DNA from 2 places in the Bacillus sp. ISL-39 genome. Region 2 is predicted to be linked to the other one. Evidence: a T-box and tRNA genes for the amino acid it is inferred to sense, from the RefSeq annotation. Region 2 holds a T-box; the other holds one or more tRNA genes.
The links. The T-box of region 2 lies ahead of leuS (leucine--tRNA ligase). A T-box ahead of a tRNA ligase gene usually reads a tRNA of that ligase, here a tRNA-Leu.
Positions count from the first base shown of each region.

Region 1: it encodes a tRNA-Leu, which carries the amino acid that the T-box ahead of leuS (leucine--tRNA ligase) is inferred to sense. The anticodon was not compared.

Region 1 is NZ_JAGGQM010000031.1:403-11,941, reverse strand. Features, by position in the region: gene J7E37_RS20110 (glycine betaine uptake BCCT transporter) at 1-104, opposite strand, end outside; gene J7E37_RS20105 (C39 family peptidase) at 453-1,253, shown strand; gene yhbH (sporulation protein YhbH) at 1,341-2,510, opposite strand; gene J7E37_RS20095 (hypothetical protein) at 2,810-2,992, opposite strand; gene J7E37_RS20090 (PrkA family serine protein kinase) at 3,075-4,970, opposite strand; gene nfsA (oxygen-insensitive NADPH nitroreductase) at 5,308-6,057, opposite strand; gene trmL (tRNA (uridine(34)/cytosine(34)/5-carboxymethylaminomethyluridine(34)-2'-O)-methyltransferase TrmL) at 6,189-6,668, opposite strand; gene J7E37_RS20075 (amidase domain-containing protein) at 6,759-7,652, opposite strand; gene queG (tRNA epoxyqueuosine(34) reductase QueG) at 7,742-8,899, opposite strand; gene J7E37_RS20065 (B3/B4 domain-containing protein) at 9,005-9,673, shown strand; tRNA gene J7E37_RS20060 (tRNA-Gly) at 10,061-10,134, opposite strand; tRNA gene J7E37_RS20055 (tRNA-Leu) at 10,187-10,271, opposite strand; tRNA gene J7E37_RS20050 (tRNA-Cys) at 10,314-10,388, opposite strand; tRNA gene J7E37_RS20045 (tRNA-Gly) at 10,398-10,472, opposite strand; tRNA gene J7E37_RS20040 (tRNA-Gln) at 10,479-10,553, opposite strand; tRNA gene J7E37_RS20035 (tRNA-His) at 10,594-10,669, opposite strand; tRNA gene J7E37_RS20030 (tRNA-Trp) at 10,681-10,754, opposite strand; tRNA gene J7E37_RS20025 (tRNA-Tyr) at 10,763-10,847, opposite strand; tRNA gene J7E37_RS20020 (tRNA-Phe) at 10,918-10,993, opposite strand; tRNA gene J7E37_RS20015 (tRNA-Asp) at 11,022-11,097, opposite strand; tRNA gene J7E37_RS20010 (tRNA-Met) at 11,101-11,174, opposite strand; tRNA gene J7E37_RS20005 (tRNA-Val) at 11,216-11,291, opposite strand; tRNA gene J7E37_RS20000 (tRNA-Glu) at 11,350-11,424, opposite strand; tRNA gene J7E37_RS19995 (tRNA-Ser) at 11,441-11,532, opposite strand; tRNA gene J7E37_RS19990 (tRNA-Asn) at 11,537-11,539, opposite strand, start outside.
Region 2 is NZ_JAGGQM010000011.1:32,932-44,470, reverse strand. Features, by position in the region: gene J7E37_RS10665 (putative polysaccharide biosynthesis protein) at 1-61, opposite strand, end outside; gene J7E37_RS10660 (BaiN/RdsA family NAD(P)/FAD-dependent oxidoreductase) at 404-1,669, shown strand; gene J7E37_RS10655 (hypothetical protein) at 1,835-1,972, opposite strand; gene J7E37_RS10650 (sporulation protein Cse60) at 2,038-2,223, opposite strand; gene J7E37_RS10645 (rhodanese-like domain-containing protein) at 2,281-2,592, opposite strand; gene leuS (leucine--tRNA ligase) at 2,767-5,181, opposite strand; T-box leader at 5,262-5,480, opposite strand; gene J7E37_RS10635 ((Fe-S)-binding protein) at 5,652-6,983, opposite strand; gene glcD (glycolate oxidase subunit GlcD) at 6,980-8,392, opposite strand; gene J7E37_RS10625 (FadR/GntR family transcriptional regulator) at 8,790-9,512, shown strand; gene J7E37_RS10620 (3-hydroxybutyrate dehydrogenase) at 9,761-10,492, opposite strand; gene J7E37_RS10615 (GntP family permease) at 10,747-11,539, opposite strand, start outside.

The DNA.
Region 1 (11,539 bases), on a different contig from region 2:
TTGGCTGTAACTGATTCAAGTTTATCTGGAACAAACACACCGAAAAGAACCATTAGTAACAAAATTCCTGTCGATATGAAAAAAACAGATGAATCCTTTTTCATCAAAAAACTCCCTTCGTTAAACTTTGCACCTTAATACCCTAACACAAATTAGTGTTTTTTTAAAAGATTGTACTCATAACAGAGATAGTATTACCGAATTTGTCAAAAAAAATGAATGTCTAAAATCCTTTTTTTACTGGAACTCACTTTCATGTTCAACTACTAAATTCCTCAATATTCTTCCCAAAGACTCAAGTTTTTCGACTGTAATATCAACACTGCATAATCGTTACCTTATTACCAGTCGATTTCCAATATTATTCTATTAGTCTATTGAATCATTGTCGAACTTTGGTTAAAATTGTAAGAGATGCCCAGCCTGAAGGAGAAATGTTAGGAGACGATATTTTGAATAAAAAGTTGCTTATTAGAACACTATCCATTGGAGGCATTTTCCTGGCGACCTACCTGGGAGCGGAAAATTTACGATCGATTAAAAATCCAACGGCAGAAACACAAGCTGCAGTTGCACCAAAAATCACCCGAACTGAAGCTCATTCCATAACAAAGACCATTGAAGATAAAAAAATTTTTGGGGATTTCTTCAGTACAGAGGAGAAAGAAATGATTGAAGGGGTTCCGCACATCAGTCAGCTCCCCGAATTACAACGAGGCTGTGAAGTAACCAGCTTAACGATGCTTTTGCAGTATGAAGGAATCGCAGCCGATAAAATGAACCTGGCTGAACAGATACATAAAATACCTTTCCGCGACACAAGTTATGTTCGCAGCAATCCTTATGATGGCTTCGTAGGCGATATCTATACCTTCAGCAAGTCGGGATATGGCGTTTACCACCGTCCTGTAGCAAAACTTGCAGAGAATTACCTGCCTGGAAAAGTCAAGGACATTACTGGCCAATCCGTAAATTCAGTTTATGAACTGATTGACACTGGATCGCCAGTGTGGGTCATTACGAATTCAAGCTTTGCGCCGCTTCCCGAATCGGAATTTACTGTTTGGGAGACAAATACCGGAAATGTGAAGATTACTTACAAAGAACACAGTGTTTTGATTGTCGGCTATGACGAGGAGTACATTTACATAAACGACCCCCTTGCCAGCGAGGGTTATAAGGCCGTCCCACGGACACCATTCGAGAATGCCTGGGTCCAGATGGGCAGCCAGGCGATCGGAATTGAAAAATAATAGATTGTTAATATAGGAGTTTCTATCCAGCGTGAGACGATGAAAAAATAGAAAAATCGGCAGGAGCTCTATCCTGCCGACTTTTTATTAAGCATACATCTTGTTTTCTTCCTGTTTGAAAAAACTTTTCATCGCGTGGAATACATCAGCTTTCTGCTTGAGGATATAGTAACGGAAGTTATCGTCTTTAATGTTTTTATACGCGGACATTAGGGTCGAGTGGCGATTATACTGATTGACTTCTCCATAACCAAACATATTGGAGACCTTCATCAGCTCTTCTACTAATTTTACACAGCGGGCATTGTCGGAGGTCAGGTTATCACCATCTGAAAAATGGAATGGGTAGATGTTAAACTTGCTTGGATTGTATTTCAGATCAATAAGTTCCAGTGCTTTCCGGTAAGCGGATGAACAAATGGTACCTCCGCTTTCTCCTTTTGAGAAAAAATCTTCCTCGGAGACTACCTTTGCTTCTGTATGATGAGCAATAAATTCGATTTCGACTGTTTCATACTTGGAGCGAAGGAAGCGCGTCATCCAGAAGAAGAAGCTCCTCGCCATATATTTTTCCCACAGTCCCATACTGCCGCTCGTATCCATCATGGCAAGAACAACAGCCTTTGAATCGGGCTTCATGACCTCATTCCACGTCTTGAATTTAAGATCTTCCTTGTAGATTGGGTGGAAGGATGGTTTGCCTGTCATGGCATTCCGTTTGTAAGCTGACATCATGGTCCGCTTTTTGTCAATGTTACCCATCAATCCAGTCTTCCTGATATCGTTGAATTCAATATTTTCAACAAGATGCTCCTGTTCTTCCTTCTTTTTGAGGTTCGGAAGCTCCAGCTCTTTAAATAACGCTTCTTCTATTTCCATCATTGATACTTCTGCTTCGTAATAGTCTTCACCGGCCTGGTCTCCTGCGCCTTGCCCTTTCCCCGGACCTTGCTGCTGCCCGGAGCCATCACGCGCGACGACATCACCTACTTTACTGTCTCCATCCCCCTGGCCGACATGCTTATTTTTATCATAGTTATAACGGATTTTGTACTCATCCAGTGACCTTATAGGAATCTTTACGACATCCCTGCCGTTGGACATGATAATATTCTCTTCAGTAATCAAATCAGGCAAATTGCTCTTAATTGCTTCCTGCACCTTTTCCTGATGGCGCTGTTGGTCATCATGTCCTTTGCGGTGGAGGGACCAATCTTCCTGGGAAATCACAAACTGGTGACTGCTTTCATCGGTCATTTTCAACCCCTCCTTTGAAATTTTCATTTTGACAGTAACACAATTCAGCATACCTTCATACAATATCCCGATGGACTTTTCCCTTATGAGAATTGTAATTACTCTATCTTATGCAAGAAGACAAAATAATTTACAAATAATTTTGACAATTAACCTTTTCTCCTACGGGTGGACAAGCCCATTTTAAAGAAGCAACGGCTTAACTTCAGGATTTAAGATGCCGAATCACGCATTGCCATAAGGGATATAACCCTTAAAAGAAGTGCACAAAAAAATAACCTCTGCATGGTCAGCAAAGGTTATTCCTTTTCATTCTCTTTATCAAATTGGATTGGATCCGGTACTTTATCATACTCTTCTTTCAATACTTCGCCTGTACGGCGGTGTTCCATTTGCTTTCCAAGATTTTCGATTTCTTCCTCATTTCGAGCCATGGAACTATTTTTAGGGACATAGTCTTTTGGCAATTCTTTTTTACTCATGTTGATCACCTCTTGCCTGTACTATTCCCGCTATCAGGATTTTATAAACTAAAAGGACCCGCAATCTGCAGGCCCTCACAATCTATCTATTCAACAGGCTTCCGACATACCGCAGCAATTCATTCGCTGAGGTAGAGTTGTATCCATGCTCATCGATCAATCTTGCGACGACATTATTGATTTTCTTCAGCTGCGTCTCATCAGGAGTCTTTGTTGAAGTCGTAATCTTGACGACATCCTTCAAATCAGCAAACAGCTTTTTCTGGATTGCTTCACGCAAGCGGTCATGCGAATTGTAATCAAACCTCTTGCCTTTTCTCGCGTAGGCAGAAATCCTGATTAAAATCTCTTCGCGGAAGGCTTTCTTGGCGTTTTCGGAAATGCCGATCTGTTCTTCGATAGAGCGCATCAGCTTCTCATCAGGATTGATTTCCTCACCAGTCAGCTGATCACGCATCTTCGCCTTATTACAATAAGCTTCAACATTATCAAGGTAATTATCCATAAGGGTTTTAGCTGACTCTTCATAAGAGTAAACGAATGCCTTTTGTACTTCTTTCTTGGCGATATCGTCATACTCCTTCCGGGCAAGAGATATATAGTTCAGGTAGCGCTCCCTTGTTTCAGCCGTAATCGATGGATGCTGGTCAAGACCTTCCTTAAGTGATCTCAGGACGTCTAAAGCATTAATTGTTTTGACTTCTTTCCTGATGATTGTAGAAGAAATACGGTTGATGACATAACGAGGGTCAATTCCGCTCATTCCCTCATCCTGATGCTCTTTTTTCAATTCCTCAACATCAGCTCTGTTGTACCCTTCGACACTTTCTCCATCATAAAGCCTCATCTTCTTGATCAGGTCGATGTCGCCCTTTTTTGGATCCTTAAGGCGCGTAAGAATCGTGAACATCGCAGCCACCCTCAGAGTATGTGGCGCGATATGGACATCATTTACATCACTTTCTCTGATCATCTTGTCATAGATCTTCTCTTCTTCGGTCACTTTTAAGTTATATGGAATCGGCATCACAATGATACGTGAATGCAAGGCTTCATTCTTCTTGTTGGAAATGAAAGAACGGTATTCCGTTTCATTCGTATGCGCGACAATCAATTCATCCGCGCTAATCAATGCGAATCTTCCCGCTTTAAAATTGCCTTCCTGCGTCAGGCTCAGCAAGTGCCAGAGGAATTTCTCATCACACTTAAGCATTTCCTGGAACTCCATCATCCCGCGGTTCGCCTTATTTAATTCCCCATCAAAACGGTAGGCTCGCGGATCGGACTCAGATCCATATTCCGCGATGGTCGAGAAGTCAATGCTACCGGTCAAATCCGCAATATCCTGGGATTTGGGATCAGATGGACTGAATGTGCCGATTCCCGTCCGCTTATCCTCGGAGAAGAAGATTCGCTCTACGATGACATCTTCAATCCTGCCGCCATACTCTTGTTCAAGCCTCATCATATTAAGCGGTGAGAGATTGCCTTCAATTCTGATGCCATACTCATCATAAAAATCCTTGCGCAAATGATGCGGAATCATATGCAGCGGGTCTTCATGCATAGGGCAGCCTTTGATTGCATATATTGCTCCCCTGTCTGTATGCGAATACGCCTCAAGCCCCCTTTTCAGCATGGTGACGAGTGTTGATTTACCTCCACTTACAGGTCCCATCAACAGTAAAATCCTCTTTCTGACATCAAGCCTTTTCGCAGCCGGATGAAAATACTCCTCGACAAGCCTTTCCAGCGCCTCTTCAAGGCCGAATAACTGTGAATTGAAGAAGGAATAGCGCTTCTTGCCTTTCTCTTTTTCAATTCCTGCATCCTTGATCATATTATATACACGCGAATGTGCCGATTGAGCTACCCACGGCTGTTCCTTAACAATTTCAAGATACTCCCTGAACGTCCCTTCCCATTTAAGCTTCTCTTCACCCTGGCGATACATCTCAATCTTTTTTAAAATATCCATATGGACCTCCCCATCTAGCGTTATCAAGAGACGATTAATAAATTCTATGCAGCAAACAATTTGAACATGCGTAAACGTTCTGCAAGGAGGATTGTCCTTTTTTACCTCCTAAAGGAAAAAATAAGCCCATCCTTCACAGTTGCAGCATAATAGGATATAATGATTTCTATATGAACAAAACGATAAAAAGGGAGGCTTACATACATGAAACTAATCCTAATTATAGGCGTAAGTATTGCATTTCTAGCTGCTATTTTCACAGGCGGTTACGATGATAAGCCGGGAGTCAACAAAAAATAAAAAGCTGCCGATTGGCAGCTTTTTTACTTTTCTATGATTATTTTTTATTCAAATTCTGTTTTTCCACAAACTCCTTCATGTACATCCTTGATTTTCGCCCAAGCATTTTTGCCATCTGTTCCGTCCAGGTGTCCTCACGTTTTCCTGCGGTTCTTTCCCGGTAGTATTCTGAAGTAGTGGTATTATAGTCGCGGAGCTGCTTTTCAAACACACCCCTGTCCTGTTGGTACTCATTTTCCATATACACATGCTCGAGAGGCAGACGCGGCTTTACGTCCGTGTCCTGGTCAGGATATCCTACTGCCATGCCAAACAGCGGGATAACATGTTCTGGTGTCTTCAGAACCTCCTTTACTGCCTCGAGATCGTTCCGTATTCCTCCTATATAGCAAATCCCCAGTCCCATGGATTCGGCCGCAATGGCGGCATTCTGGGCTGCCAGAGCCGCATCGATCAAGGCAACCATGAATTTCTCTGTACTCTCAATCGAATCATCAAGATCTGACTCTTCCATCTCTGATATGACCTTATGTCGATGAAGATCTGCACAAAATACAAAAAAATGGCCACTATTCGCCACATAAGCCTGATTACCAGCCAACTCTGCAAGCTTGGTCTTTTTATCCTGATCTGTTATACCGATTATTGAATACGCCTGTATAAAGCTCGAAGTTGATGCTGCCTGAGCACTTTTCACGATTGCTTCAATTTGTTCTCGATCCAGCGGTGTATCCGTAAAACGCCTGATCGAACGATGCTGTAAGAGAGTCTCGATTACCTGGTTCATTTAAATAACAACTCCTTCTGGAATATATATAGCCTGGATAAGTAACATTTTAATTCACTGCAAAGTACCAGTCGTCTTCAAAATCCCAGCTGGCACTTAGGCATGCCAAAAAGGAGACCTGGTCAGGCCTCCTAGTATTTACGCAAGTCTCGATAATCCTGCTGCCTAAGCGCTTCATAAATCAAAATAGCGGCTGTGTTAGACAGATTTAATGAACGGATATTTTCATTCATAGGCAGCCTCAGGCATGTCTCCATATTGTTTTCGATCACATCTTTAGGAAGTCCTGTCGTCTCTCTGCCAAAAATAAAAAAGAAATCCTTTTCGGCTGCACTATAATCAAAATCGGAATGCGCCTTTTTGCCAAATTTGGTCACATAAAAGAATTCTCCGCCCTCGTTCTGTTGATAAAAATCCTCAAGCGAATCATAATAGTGAATCTTCACATGCTCCCAGTAATCCAAACCCGCCCTCTTCAACATCTTGTCATCCGTTGAAAATCCCAACGGCCTGATTAAGTGAAGCTCGGTATCGGTACCAGCACATGTGCGAGCAATATTGCCAGTGTTTGCTGGTATGAGCGGCTGGTATAATACTACATGCAATGCCATGACTTTCACCTCTGTTAAAAACTAAAGCTATTATACCACTTCACTCCTTCTCAGCAAAAGAAATGGCGCCGTACTATTGTCATTAAGCCATCAAATATCGTCGTAATCATCCGTAATCGTAAAAAACTTGTATTTAATATTCGGGGTATAAGCGGTCGAATCCTCATAAGCCCAATATCGCATCCTGCTGTTATACGTATGAGCATTGACTAGCGGCATGCCATCCGCATCGTGTCCCGTAACAATTGTAGTATGGTCGAAACGTCCATCTCCCTCAAAATCATAGCAGATGACATCACCAAGCTTTAGTTTTTCAGCACTGTTTACTTCTCTCCCCCTTAAGCCCAGCTTGGACCCTGGGATGTACCAGCGCATCGCATTGGCTACCGACCAGCTGAAGCTCCAATTATCATTCTGCATCCACCAGCCATTGCTGCGGTTTGGATACCCGCGCATCGGTCCTCCGCCCTGATGCAGGCATTGTGAGATATAGTTGGTACAATCAACCTCGAACTTCTTATATGCAGGGTTGTAGTCATTCCACCATCTTTCTGCATACTGGACGGCCTTCAGCCTGTCGTATCTGAAGCCCTTCCTCTCCTGGTCTCCCTCCTGCTGCGCAAAAGCAGGCAACGCTTCATCGCTGCCGTTAGACTCCCTGATCTCATTCAGCTTTTCATCCTTTACCAGAACACCCTTGTAAAATTCCGCCTGCCTCTTCTCCACTTCCTCCTCCATGTAAAATAGACCCCGCTGCTTAATCAAATACTGAAAATGAACCTCATATAAAATCGAGGCATTCTCCTTATTTTCAAATTTCTCTTCAACCCTGCCATTTGCCTTTGCTTTTACAATTTCAGCAGATCTGCTGGCAAAACTCTGCTTTTTCTGCTCTATACTGGGGCACTCGTGCAATTGATTTCTCGGCATGGAAACACATTGAAGGACACGCTGTTCCAACAGTTCCTGCAGTTGCTCACGCATGTTCATCTCTCCCTTCACCATTCATATTTATGAAGTGTTCCAGGATTTCACGCATAAAAAAAGATGGATTTTCTAAAAATCCATCCTTCTCACAAAGTTATATTCGACTCTGAGTTGCCCTTGAAAAATTCCATTCCCTTGCTGATCTCATTTAATACTTCCTCATCCTTCTCTACAACAGAAGCATGTTTCAATGCGTCCAAAGCGTCACGGCCGCCGATTTTGCCAAGGGCCCATGCTGCTGTTCCCCTGAGCACAGGCCTAGGGTCATCCTTCAACACCATAATCAGCTCTGGTATTGCAGTATCATCCTTATAATGCGCAAGAGCAATGATCGCATTGCGCTGAATAGGCTTCTTGCCCCTCCACGAACCGGATACATGCCCGAACTTTTCTTTAAAATCACGGTTGCTCATGGTCAGTAGAGGTTTCAGGAGCGGCTTCGCAATCTCAGGATCAGGTTCCATTTCTTGATGAAAGTGAAAATCCTTCCCTTTATTCTCGGGACAAACTGTCTGGCAAGTATCACAGCCATATAAGCGGTTACCAAGCTTTTCACGGAACTCGTCTGCCAAAAAGCCCTTAGTCTGAGTCACGAAGGCAATGCATTTTTGCGCATCTAACTGGCCGCCCTGCACGAGAGCTCCTGTCGGACAGATTTCCACACATTTATTGCAGCTGCCACAACGATCCTCCATCGGCGTATCGGGTTCAAATGGAAGATTTGTGATCATCTCACCCAAATAAACATATGATCCAAACTCTGGTGTGATGATGGAACAGTTCTTTCCACTCCAGCCTATCCCCGCCCGTTCGGCAACAGCCCTGTCCACAAGTTCGCCCGTATCGACCATCGACTTAAACCTCGCATCAGGTACCCTCGATACAATGTATTCCTCCAGTTTTTTCAGCCTGTCCCTTAGGACCACGTGGTAATCCGTCCCCCAGGATGCACGGCAGAAGACTCCACGCCGCTCTCCCTTCTTGCTGACAACTTTCGTCTTCATCTTTGAAGGATAAGCTAGTGCAATCGAGATGATTGTCTTAGGACGGTCAAAAATCAGGGAAGGCTCAGTTCTCTTCTCAATATCCTTTTCCTCGAACCCGGATTGATATTGTAATTCCTGCTGCCTGTATAACCTGACCTTCATCTCTTCAAAAGCTGAAGGAGCTGCAAAACCAATTTTATCGATGCCAATCGTTTTGCTGTATTCAATAATATCTTTTTTCAGGCTAGCTGTATCCATTGATGTTTCCTCCTTTCAATTTTGTTATCTATATTGAATTCCTAAATTTAAAAGCAAATTACTTTTATGATAAACTATTTTAAAGCCAATTTGGAGGTGGAATCAATGGAAATTCAAGTTTCCAGTGCATTATGTGATCTTATTCCCGGATTCTCAGTCGGGATTATCGAGTATAAAGAAATACAGGTAGGCGAGTCTCCGCAAATGTTAAAAGGCAGATTGCAGCTTTTCCAGGAGTCAATTTACTTCGACCTTCTGGAAAAAAACGTAACGGATCTTGAAGGCATAAAAGAGTGGCGGTCAATATTCAAAACTACAGGGAAGGACCCAAACCGGTACAGACACTCAGCAGAAGCTCTCTACCGCCGGATCGCAAAGCAGAATTACCTTCAACCCATACATAGTGCGATAGATTTAAATAATTTCTTCTCGCTTGAATATCAAATCCCAATTGGCGTTTATGACAGTGATAAGCTAGTGGGGGATGTAACCATTAAAATTGGAGAAGAAAACGAAGAGTACACTGGTTTAAATGGCAGAGCCAATAACCTGGCAAACCTAATTATCTCTGCTGATGAACAAGGACCATTCGGCAGCCCATTTGTCGATTCAGAAAGGACTGCCGTAACAGAAAAAACTACTAATGCACTGCAGATTGTTTATCTAAGGCCATCATCTTCACCTGAAGGGAAGCAAAAAATGACCGAGTCACTTATGAACATGTTTACCCAAATCCATGGCGGAGCTGGCACATATAAAATTTCGGGATGCTAAGGCATCCTTTTTCTTCTCGCGGAAGATTTAAAGAAATGAAAAGAAAAGGCTTTGCTATCATTCCTTGTAATTTTCAAGTAGGTATGAGCATTCTTAAGCGGAGAAATTCCGGCTATTGTATATGGCGAAAGCTTATGAAGCGGAATAAGCGGAGGTATTCCGGTTAACTGCTATAAATAAGACAAAATACAACGATTTGGATGAAATAAACGGAAAAGTTCCTCTTATTTTTAAGAAAATAAGGGTCATTTCCAATTTAAGCGGATATTTTCCGTTTATTTTTCAAACACTGTGAAACCAACTTTCAGTTTTTAACAAAGACAAAGAAAAGAAAAAACGCAGTATATCGTTTTCTGGAAACGACATACTGCGTTAGTCACGTATGTATGGAGCGGGTGAAGGGAATCGAACCCTCATCATCAGCTTGGAAGGCTGAGGTTTTACCACTAAACTACACCCGCATACATATCTTTATGAAATAAAGAAAACAGGAAATCCTGTTTATAATAAAAGTGGTACCGGTGGTCGGGGTCGAACCGACACTCCAGAAGGAACACGATTTTGAGTCGTGCGCGTCTGCCAATTCCGCCACACCGGCATATTAAAATGTCTTGCTTTCTTGCTGCCACTAATGAGTTAGTGGAGGCGGCAACCGGATTTGAACCGGTGAATAAAGGTTTTGCAGACCTTTGCCTTACCACTTGGCTATGCCGCCATATATTTTTGGAGCGGAAGACGGGATTCGAACCCGCGACCCCAACCTTGGCAAGGTTGTATTCTACCACTGAACTACTTCCGCAAAAAATGGCTGGGCTAGCTGGATTCGAACCAACGCATGTCGCAGTCAAAGTGCGATGCCTTACCGCTTGGCTATAGCCCAATATATTGTATGCTCTTATTATTACATTTGTGAATTATAATGGGGCGACTGATGGGAATCGAACCCACGAATGCCTGAACCACAATCAGGTGCGTTAACCACTTCGCCACAATCGCCATTATAAAATTGGCAGGGGTAGTAGGAATCGAACCCACACCAAAGGTTTTGGAGACCTTCGTTCTACCTTTAAACTATACCCCTATATTAAGTGGTGGAGGGGGACGGATTCGAACCGCCGAACCCTGAGGGAGCGGATTTACAGTCCGCCGCGTTTAGCCACTTCGCTACCCCTCCACTATAACATCTTTTTTGATGTTAAAAAACCCATTTTATCAATTCCCTGAATAGCCAGGTATTGTATATATGGTGGCTCAGGACGGAATCGAACCGCCGACACAAGGATTTTCAGTCCTTTGCTCTACCGACTGAGCTACTGAGCCACTATAACTTTGCCACTTTTAATAAAAATGGCGGTCCCGACCGGGATCGAACCGGCGATCTCCTGCGTGACAGGCAGGCATGTTAACCGCTACACCACGGGACCAGATTGCGGGGGCAGGATTTGAACCTGCGACCTTCGGGTTATGAGCCCGACGAGCTACCGGACTGCTCCACCCCGCGACGGTAATAATTGAAGATTATTTTTACTTCGTAAAAAATCATGGTGGAGGATGACGGGATCGAACCGCCGACCCTCTGCTTGTAAGGCAGATGCTCTCCCAGCTGAGCTAATCCTCCGTAATATGTTCGCTGATACTTTTCAAAGGATAATTTTTTCGCTTAGGCGAAAAAATTCTGGTGACCCCTACGGGATTCGAACCCGTGTTACCGCCGTGAAAGGGCGGTGTCTTAACCGCTTGACCAAGGGGCCAGATATAAAGTTTCTATGGCGGAGAGCAAGGGATTCGAACCCTTGAGACAGCGTTGACCGTCTACACGATTTCCAATCGTGCTCCTTCGACCTCTCGGACAGCTCTCCAAATTGG
Region 2 (11,539 bases):
CTTTAGATAAAATCGTGCCAAGCGTCAGTATGAACGTCCCTCTTAAAAGCTTTGATGACATAAAATCCCTACTTTTCAATCTATAAGTTAAAAACAGATTACAAACTTGTATTTTACCATAAACACAATTAGACACTATGATATTTATCAATGGATGCAGATATTTCCTGCATCCCCGCTGCAGATATTTCCTGCATCCCCGCTGCAGATATTTCCTGCATCCCCGCTGCAGATATTTCCTGCATTCCCTAGTTTACTCCTTCTCCAGCCCGACTGCCAGTTTTCCGCCAGGGAATTCGTTTGAAGGACATCTTTCAAGGAAATGTTTTTACTGAAGAGTTGCATTATAATAATAAAGGTGTTGAAATGATTAAAAAAAGTGAAACGAAAAGTTGGTGAAGCAATGAACTATGATGTAATCGTCCTTGGCGGCGGTCCGTCTGGCTTGATGGCCGCGATTGCTGCTGGTGAGAAAGGCGCAAAGGTGCTGCTGATTGACAAAGGAGACAAGCTTGGCCGAAAGCTGGCGATATCTGGCGGGGGCCGCTGCAATGTGACCAATCGGCTGCCAGTGGATGAAATCATTAAACATATACCCGGAAATGGGCGCTTTTTATACAGCGCGCTCTCCATTTTTAGCAATGAAGATATCATTTCGTTTTTCGAAGGGCTTGGCATCCAGCTGAAAGAAGAGGATCACGGCCGGATGTTCCCGGTAACGGATAAAGCTCAATCTGTTGTTGATGCCCTTTTATCAAAGCTAAAAGAATTAAAGGTAGAAATCAAGACGAACACTCCTGTTGCCGATGTGCACTACAAGGATGGCAAGGCTGAGTCTGTTGAATTGAAAAATGGTGAAGTGTTTTATGCAGGCAGCGTCATCATTGCTGTCGGCGGAAAATCAGTTCCCCACACCGGATCCACTGGTGATGGGTATGCGTGGGCGGAAAAAGCGGGCCATACAATCACGCAACTATTCCCTACTGAAGTGCCACTTACGTCTGCTGAACCTTTTATAAAAGAAAAGGTCCTCCAGGGGCTTTCGCTGAGGGGAGTCGCACTCAGCGTCCTTAATCCAAAAGGGAAAGCACTGATCACTCACAAAATGGATATGATTTTTACCCATTTTGGCATCAGCGGTCCTGCGGTTCTGCGCTGCAGCCAGTTCGTCGTCAAAGCGATGCAAAAATGGAGTCTTCAAGAAGTCGTCATGTCCCTGGATGCCCTTCCTGATATGAAAGAGGAAGAATTGTTCCAGGAGATCAATAAACTGATCAAAGCCGAGCCGAAAAAAGCGGTGAAGAATTTATTGAAGGGTCTCCTGCCAGAACGGTATCTACTGTTCCTGCTTGAGCTGAATGAGATTGACCCGGCGATGCAGGGCGGACAGCTGGGCCATGAAAAAATCAGGAGTTTTGCCAAGTCAGTCAAACAGTTCGAATTCAAAGTCAACGGCACGCTGCCGCTTGATAAGGCTTTCGTTACTGGCGGAGGAGTGTCCGTCAAAGAAGTCGAACCGCAAACAATGGCGTCAAAAAAAGCAGAAGGCCTGTATTTTTGCGGAGAAATCCTCGATATCCATGGATATACGGGTGGCTACAATATTACCTCCGCTCTTGTGACTGGACGTCTCGCCGGGACAAATGCCGCAGGGTTTGCTCTGCAATAATAGTGTGGATGAATCAATGTCCGTCATAATTTTATGACGGACACTTTTGCGTTTTTTCCGCTGGTTTTTGTCCGTCATGCCTTTGATGACGGACACTTTTGCTCTTTTCATGACAGTTTCTGTCCGTCATCGCCCTGATGATGGACATTTTCTCTCGTTTTCCATCTATTTCTGTCCGTCATGCCTTTGATGACGGACACTTTTGCTCTTTTCACGGCAGTTTCTGTCCGTCATCGCCCTGATGATGGACATTTTCTCTCGTTTTCCATCTATTTCTGTCCATCTGCCTTTGATGCCCGCCACTTTTGCTCATCTTCCACCTGTTTCTGACCCTTACCCTAAACAAAACAGAGCCTGAGTGAAGTGACTCAGGCTCTGTACACAACCATGGCTGAAAAACAGTAGATCTGTTCTTCGTCCTCTTCTTCTGGTATGACCGCGACATTGTATTTAATGTCCAGGAGCTTTTTCTCATCAAGCTTCTCCAGAAAGCGGTTCATATCCTGTTCTAAATCTTTTTCATGTTCATGATCAAATACTCTGACCTGGATCAAGGTAAGTCGTCCTTCCTTTTTAACATCCATTCTGGCCAGATTTTCAGAATTTTATAATTATGGACGCTTAGTTTCTCCGCCCCAGCTCATCATGCCGCCAACCATGTTGCGGACTTTGAAGCCTTGTTCGTTCATGTAGTGGCAGACGTTGCCGCTGCGTGCGCTTGAACGGCAGATGAAGATGTATTCCTTGTCCTTGTCAAATTCGTTCAGTCTTTCAGGGATTTCGCCCATTGGCACGTGCTTAGCTCCCGGGATCATGCCAGATTCAACTTCATCTTGTTCGCGTACATCAACCATTTCCAGCTTTTCTCCAGCTTCCAGTTTCTTTTGAAGTTCTTCAGGAGTAATGTTTTCAACTTTATTCATCATCGTTTCCTCCATTTTTTCAGTAAGATTATCCTAAAAAAAGGATTACATACCTTAATGTATTTTCCCCTATTTATTATATAAAAACTCTTTTAATAATACAAAGAAAAAACCACATGGGGTATGTTCATATTAAAACAAAGGACCGCCATTGCGATCCTTTGCGTGTGCATATTAATTTGCAACAATATTGACAAGCTTTCCTGGTACAGCAATCACTTTACGAACTGTTTTACCGTCGATTTGTTCTTTCACGGTATCGTCGCCCATCGCGATCTGCTCTAGTGTTTCTCTGTTCGCGTCTGCCGGTACCATCATTTTCGCTTTGATTTTACCGTTTACCTGGACAACGATTTCTACTTCGTCGTCGACTAGCTTGGCTTCATCATATGCTGGCCATGCTGCATATGTGATTGACTCACTGTGGCCAAGCTTAGCCCAAAGCTCTTCTGCGATATGCGGTGTAATCGGCGCCAGCATTTTTACAAAGCCTTCAACGTATGCTTTTGGAAGTTCTTCGGCTTTATATGCTTCATTGATGAAGACCATCATTTGAGAAATCGCTGTATTGAAACGAAGCCCCTCATAATCTTCCGTCACCTTTTTAACAGTCTGATGGTAGACCTTCTCAAGGTTCGTGTTTTCAACATCCTTGATTTTCTCACTCAAGCTGCCGTTTTCATTGACAAACAGGCGCCAGATGCGGTCAAGGAAGCGTCGTGATCCATCCAGTCCATTTGTAGACCAGGCGATGGATGCTTCAAGCGGCCCCATGAACATTTCATAAAGACGAAGCGTATCCGCACCGTGGCTTTCAACAATTTCATCCGGGTTGACGACATTTCCTTTTGATTTGCTCATCTTTTCATTATTTTCACCAAGAATCATTCCCTGGTTGAAAAGCTTTTGGAAAGGCTCCTTCGTGTGGACAACTCCCACATCGTAAAGGACCTTGTGCCAGAAACGAGCGTAAAGCAGGTGCAATACGGCGTGCTCCGCTCCACCGATATAGATATCAACCGGAAGCCACTGCTTTAATTTTTCCTCATCGGCAAGTGCCTGGTTGTTCTTCGGATCGATATAGCGCAGATAGTACCAGCAGCTGCCAGCCCATTGCGGCATTGTGTTCGTTTCCCTGCGGCCTTTTTTGCCTGTTTCAGGGTCAACAACGTTCACCCAGTCATCAATATTGGCAAGTGGGGATTCACCTGTGCCTGATGGTTTGATTTCAGTTGTTTTTGGCAAGATCAGCGGCAGTTGGTCTTCAGGTACAGCGGACATCGTTCCATCTTCCCAGTGGATGATTGGAATCGGCTCGCCCCAGTAGCGCTGGCGGCTGAACAGCCAGTCACGAAGGCGGTAAGTGACCTTTTTCGTACCAATGCCTTTTTCCTCAAGCCATTCAATCATCTTGCTGATGCCCTCTTCTTTGTTCAAGCCGTTAAGGAATTCAGAGTTGATGTGCTCGCCATCGCCAGTGTAAGCTTCTTTTTCGATATTTCCGCCGGCAACGACTTCCTTGATTTCCAAATCGAATTTTTTGGCAAACTCATAGTCGCGCTCATCATGCCCTGGTACTGCCATGATTGCCCCTGTACCATATGAAGCAAGAACATAGTCAGCGATCCAGATTGGCATTTTTTCGCCGTTCGCTGGGTTGATTGCGTAAGCGCCAGTGAAGACGCCCGTTTTGTCCTTCGCAAGGTCCGTACGCTCAAGGTCGCTTTTGCTCTTGATTTCATCGATATATTTTTCGACTGCAGCCTTCTGGTCAGCTGTCGTGATTTTATCAACAAGCTGATGTTCTGGTGCAAGGACCGCATAAGTTGCGCCGAAAAGTGTATCAGGACGAGTTGTGAACACAGTGAAAGTTCCTTCATGTCCTTCGATGTTGAAAGTGACTTCTGCACCTTCTGAACGGCCGATCCAGTTGCGCTGCATATCCTTCAGGCTTTCGGGCCAATCAAGCAAATCCAGATCCTCAAGCAGGCGGTCCGCATAAGCAGTGATTTTAAGCATCCACTGCCTCATCGGACGGCGCTCTACCGGGTGGCCTCCGCGCTCACTTTTTCCGTCGATTACTTCTTCGTTCGCTAAAACAGTTCCTAGCGCAGGGCACCAGTTAACTGCTACTTCATCAATGTAGGCAAGGCCTTTTTCATAAAGCTTAAGGAAAATCCATTGCGTCCATTTGTAGTATTCAGGATCCGTCGTGTTGACTTCGCGATCCCAATCGTATGAAAAACCTAATGCCTTGATCTGGCGGCGGAACGTATTGATATTCTGCTCCGTGAATTCAGCCGGGTCATTTCCCGTATCAAGCGCATACTGTTCTGCAGGAAGGCCAAACGCATCCCAGCCCATTGGATGAAGGACGTTGAAGCCCTGCATCCTTTTCAAGCGTGAAAGGATGTCAGTCGCTGTGTAACCTTCCGGGTGTCCAACGTGAAGGCCGGCACCAGATGGATACGGGAACATATCAAGCGCGTAGAACTTCTCTTTCCCTTTATCTTCGGTTGTTTTGAACGTTTTGTTCTGTTCCCAATGCGATTGCCATTTTTTTTCGATTTCCTGATGGTTAAAACTCATCGTTTTTGTCCTCCTGTTTAGGTTCTATTTATTTTACGGATGGGATTTTCTTTAAAAAAATAAAAAACTCCCGTCCCTGTAAAAGGGACGAGAGGCTATGTATAATCTCCCGCGGTACCACCCAAATTAGTGTGCAACACTCGCTTCATTCAATCCTTAACGCGGAAAACGGCAAACGCTACTTATGTTCACGTCTGCGACTCAAAGGCGAGTTCATGATGGACCCGTCTGGCTTGCACCAACCGCCAGTTCTCTAGTACAGGTTTTACACCACTACTACTCCTTGTCGAAGTCTTTCGTTATGAATATAGAGATATTGTAATAAAATTCCCTCCCATATGCAAGCGGGGATGGAATATTTGATGGTAGTGAGTAGTATATGCTTGTTTTACCTGCTGGTGCAGGCTTTTACATAACCCAGCATGGACAGATAAGAAGCCCATCTGTAAATTCAGATGGGCCATCGATCTTTACTGATCCGTTAGTGCCGCTTCCATTAGGAGGTCGACAATATGCACGCCTCTTATTTTGCCAGAAAGTCCTTCCCGCTCAATCCCGAGCTTCATTTGAAGAAGACAGCCTGGATTAGCCGTTACAATCGTCGTTGCATGGGTGACCTTTGCCTCAACCATTTTGGAATCAAGGAGTTGCATGGACATCTCACTCTCAACTATATTGTAGATTCCTGCTGAACCACAGCAACGGTCAGCATTTTGCATTTCACGATATTCGCTTCCTTTGATCGACTGCAGCAACGTCCTCGGTGCTGAAGCTGTTTTCATTACATTGCGCAGATGGCATGAATCCTGATACGTAATGATTTGATGCGGCAGCTCCAGGTTCACTTTTTCATGAAAGCCCACTTCGACCAAAATTTGTGAGATATCCTTGATTTTACCGGCAAATCCCTGGGCCCTGAGCCTCCATTCTGGATCGTCCTTAAGCAAGTGGTCATAATCAACCAGGAAGGCACCACATCCCCCTGCATTGGTGATGATATAATTGACCCCGGTCTCTTCGAAGGCTTTAATATTGCGGCGAGCAAGTGATTTGGCATCTTCTTTTTCACCACTATGACCATGAAGAGCTCCGCAGCAGGCCTGCTCCTTCGGGATGACTATTTCACAGCCAGCGAGCTGCAAAAGCTTCATCGTCGCATTGTTAGTTTCCAGGAACATGGTATCCATCAGGCAGCCGCTGAAGAATGCAACCTTATGAGTCTTTGTCCCGATTGGTTCAAGATGCACAGGCCGATTTTTCAGCTCCTTCATTGTCGGTACCTTTGGAAGGACTTTCTCCATAGTGGCGAGCGATTCAGGGAACAGCTTCATCACACCTGTGCCGCGCGCCATTTTTTGCAGGCCAGAACGTTGATAGAATCCAATAAGTCCTGTCAGCCCCCTCATGCGTTCCTGATGCGGAAAAAGCCCTTTGAAGACTGCATTCCTGACCACTTTTACGGGCATTGAAAACTTCTTGTTTTGATTGACAATATCACGGGCATCTTCGAGAAGGTGTCCATAATTCACCCCGGATGGGCAGACAGGCTCACATGCACGGCAGCCAAGGCAAAGGTCCAGTGATCGTTCAAAATCCTCATCCGGTTCAATAATCCCATCGACGACCGCCTTCATTAAAGCAATCCGCCCGCGTGGTGAATGTGATTCCTGATAGCCCGATTCGATATAGGTAGGACAGGTAGGCAGGCAGAAACCGCAGCGCATGCAGTTCAATAGTTCGTCCTGGTCCATCTTTTCCTGGAATTCTGTCTGGATTCTCTGCTGTTCCTGGATCGTTGTCATTTTGAAACCACCACCCGTTTCCTGCTGTCCTTCGCGAAAACCTTACCAGGATTCATGATGTTGTTGGGATCAAGGGCCATTTTCACAGCTTTCATAGCCGCAACTCCTTCTTTGCCCAATTTCAACTCTAGGTACGGTGCTTTCATGACACCGACGCCGTGCTCACCCGTAATCGTTCCGCCGAATTCAATAGCCTTTTCAAAGATTTCAGCAAATGCCTTTTCGACTTTTTCCATTTCATCATGATTCCGTGAATCTGTCGGACAAGTAGGATGAAGGTTTCCATCTCCTGCATGGCCAAAGGTACAGATATTCAAGCCATACTTTTCCGCAATTTCATTGATTGCATTGACCATTCTCGCAATCTCCGACCTTGGAACAGTAGCATCCTCCAATATTGTCGTCGGCGCTAACCTCGCCAATGCAGACAATGCACTTCTGCGCGCAGTCCTCAGTGCTTCAGCTTCAGCTTCTGTTTGGGCCAGTTGCACAGATACAGCTTTTTCCTCTTTACAAACCTCGGCAATCCTCGCCATATCACGCTCGACCACTTCAACAGGACCGTCCTGTTCAATCAATAGCACAGCTTTAACATCTGTTGGCAGCCCGATTTTAGCAAAATCCTCCACAACCTTCAGGGTCGGCTGATCCAGGAATTCCAGCGTAGCCGGAATGATTTTGCTAGAGATAATCTTGGAAACTGATTTAGCTGCTGCTTCAAGATCTTGATATAAAGCCAGCATTGTTTGTTTTGTCTCTGGCATAGGTATCAGCTTTAGGGTTGCTTCGGTAATGATGGCCAATGTCCCCTCCGAGCCAACCAGCAGCCTGGTAAAATCATATCCGGCAACATCCTTAGCCAATTTCCCTCCTGTGCGGATGATATCCCCGTTTGGGAGCACAGCCTCAAGCCCGATCACGTAATCCCTTGTCACTCCATACTTCAATCCGCGGAGACCGCCAGAGTTTTCATTAATATTGCCGCCGATGGTTGATATTTTCATAGAGCTTGGATCCGGCGGATAAAACAGGCCTTTTGGCTCGACCGCTTGGATTAAATCAAGAGTCACAACACCAGGCTGTACAGTAACGGTTAAATTCTCTTCGTCCACCTCAAGGATCTTGTTCATGTGCTTAAAAAGAAGCACGATCCCTCCTTCTGTCGGACAAGTGCCTGCACACAGATTCGTGCCTGATCCGCGGGGGACAATAGGAACTTTATATTCATTGCACAACTTAACAATTTGCGATACTTCTTCTTTATTCCGCGGACTTACAACCGCATCCGGCATTGATTGAAAGTTAGGTGTTGCATCATATGAATAGACAAGCCTGCCCGTTTTTGAGTCATCAAAATCAGCGGCAGTTACGATGGAGATCAATTTATCTTTGACTATATTTGGAAGCATAATAGTTCCCCCTTCATTGGTAAAATAGAATCATTCATTTAGACCTGCAGTTTTTAATGTTTTTTGTAGACTTTGCAGTTCTCGCTGTTTAAAAAGTAAAGTCCAGTTTCTGGTTTTTCACGAGAGTATTAAGCAGATAGAAGAGTTCTCCGAAGCCAAAACTCAAATGGGAAATCGCTTTCAAAAGTGGTGATATGGTCATCAGATGACCATACCTTAAATTATAGGATGTTCATTAGGAAAATTTCAATATATATTTACATTTAGTAAAATATTGTTACGGTTGAGTATCGTTTTTTTATATGAAATTTCCCGCTTCTAAATGACGAGGATTATAATAGAGCTGAGATAAAACTGTATAATGAGAGTCTAGAGAACGAATTTTGGAGGTTTTACCTTGCAATATAATAAAATAAAACCTAAAAAGATATATGAAGAAGTGGCGGAAGCAATCCATGCCATGATCAGTTCTGGCCAATTGCAGCCAGGGGATAAACTGGATTCTGTCCAGCAGCTGGCGGAGAATTTTCAGGTGGGCCGCTCTGCGATCAGGGAAGCATTGACTGCATTGAGAGCAATAGGGCTCATTGAAATCAGGCAAGGCGAAGGAACATATGTGAAGCAGTTCGAGTCCGAGCAAATCAGCTTTCCGTTATCGACAGCCATCCTGATGAATGCTCAGGATACAGCACACCTGTTGGAAGTCAGGAAGATCCTTGAGGCAGGGACTGTTTTTTCCGCTGCAAATAAACGGACCGAACACCAGGTGCAGACAATAAAAGAGGCGCTCGAGGAAATGAAACGTGCGAGTGGTAATGAGGAGCTTGGTGAAAAAGCTGATTTACAGTTCCATCTGGCCATTGCGGAAAGCTCGCATAATCCATTATTGATCAGCTTGATGAACCATGTTTCCGGCCTGATGGGAGAAACAATGAAAGAAACCCGGCGGCTGTGGCTTTACTCAAAACAAACTACAACAGATCGCCTCTATGAAGAACACCATGCTATTTACGAGGCGATAAAAGAACAGAATGCTGAAAAAGCAAGAAGTATGATGCTCAGCCATATCGAGAATGTGGAAATTATTCTCCATAAATATATGAACCAGGCTAAAATTTAGTTTATATCAAAGGCTGTTTTCGTAACGATTGTTGTTAAAATCCTAAAGCCGATTTTAACGTGATAAAAAGCCGTTTTGTAGTTCGGTATTAAGTGTGCAGCTCTTTTCTCATAATAAGCTTTAATTTTGTGAAGAAACATAGATCATCCAATCCTATTTTGTAGTCAATAGCAACAAAGTTTGAGAAAAGAGCCATATCCTATAAATCAAGATAAGCTGGCTTCCCAAAGGGAGCCAGCTTATCTTGATTATTGTATCGTATACCCTCCGTCGATGACCGCCGCCTGGCCAGTGATTCCTTTCGCAGCATCACTGGCTAGGAACATAACATAGCTGGCGATTTCCTCGACAGCCAGCAGCCGCTTTTGCGGTATGAGCGGAAAGATGACTTCTTCAAGCACTTTTTCAAGCGGAACATTCCTTGTTTCAGCAAGGGGTGAAAGCTGGTTGCGCACAAGCGGTGTGTCGACATATCCCGGGCAGACAGCGTTCACTGTGATGCCATGCTCAGCCGCTTCGAGTGCAGCCACCTTTGTCAATCCAATGACCCCGTGCTTGGCACTGTTGTATGCTGCTTTACCGGCAAACCCGACAAGCCCATTGATGGATGCCATGTTGATCACCCGTCCCGAACCTTGCTTTTTCATGACTGGCAGCACATGCTTCAAGGCTATGAATGGAGCAGTCAACATCACTTTTATCAACAGTTCAAATTTTTCCGTCGGGAAGTCTTCGATCATGGATACAAATTGCAAGCCAGCATTGTTGATGAGAACATCGACACGACCAAAGTGCTCAATGCATTTTGCGACTGCCTCCTCAATTTCATTTTCGCTGGTTACATCACATTTCAAACCAGCGGCTTCAAGCCCTAATTCACGCAGACTGACAGCCGCCTTCTCCACAGCTTCTTCCTGTAAATCCGTCAGAAATACCTTTCCGCCCTGCTCAGCAAAGCTCTTGGCGATCTCGTACCCGATTCCCTAGGCGGCACCGGTAATCATCACAACTTTATCTTTTACCATTGGGAATCTCCTTTCGTTAGGGCTGTTTTCGTGAAGATTGTTGTTAAAATCCTAAAGCCGATTTTAACGTGATAAAAAGTCCTTTTATATGTCGGTACTAAGTTTGCAAGCTCTTTTCTCATAATAAGCGTTAATTTTTGTAAAGAAACTTAGGTAATACGATCCTATTTTGTAGTCAATAGCAACAAAGTTTGAGAAAAGAGCCTTCATTAAATACCTAATCCTAGAGAGAATAGAACAATCGCAATTGCTACACCAATCAACGGCACAATGACAGTAACAGCCGCCACTGGATTGTATGCATCCTGATGGGACTCGCCACAGATCGCCCGGACAGTCGTAACCACGTACCCGTTATGCGGCAGTGAATCAAGCGCTCCGGAGGAAATAGCCGCTACCCTGTGCAGTGCTTCAGTATTGACGCCCATATCCATGTAGTGAGGTGCAAGCAATGGAAGCGCAATTGCCTGGCCCCCGGATGCAGAACCAGTCATCCCGGCAATGACACTGACAGCAATCGCCGCACCAATCAACGGGCTGCCTGGAATATTCGTCATCGCATCAACCGCCGTCTGGAAAGCCGGCACTGCTTTTGCGACACCGCCAAAACCGACTACAGCAGCTGTGTTACCAATCGCAATCAAGGCACCCATCGTCCCTTCTGAAAGAGCTTCCCAGAAATTTTTAAAGTACTTGCGATTTAATAGATAGGCAGATACAACCCCGCCAAGCAGGGCGATGATCAAAGCTGACTGTTTTAATGAATCATGGAAAATGAATGAAATAACCAGTACCACGACCAAAGGAATAAGACCCATCAAAGGATGAGGCAGCTCCCGTTTTTCCAACATTGGATCTGCCTTCCTGGCTTCGAACTTCTCGCCTCTTGCAACCGCTTTTGTAATCATTCGTTTCAGCCACCAGTAGCCAAAAATCATCATGAAGACGGCAACGATGGCACTGACCTCCCAGCCTGCCCAAGGGGTAGTATCCAGGAATTGG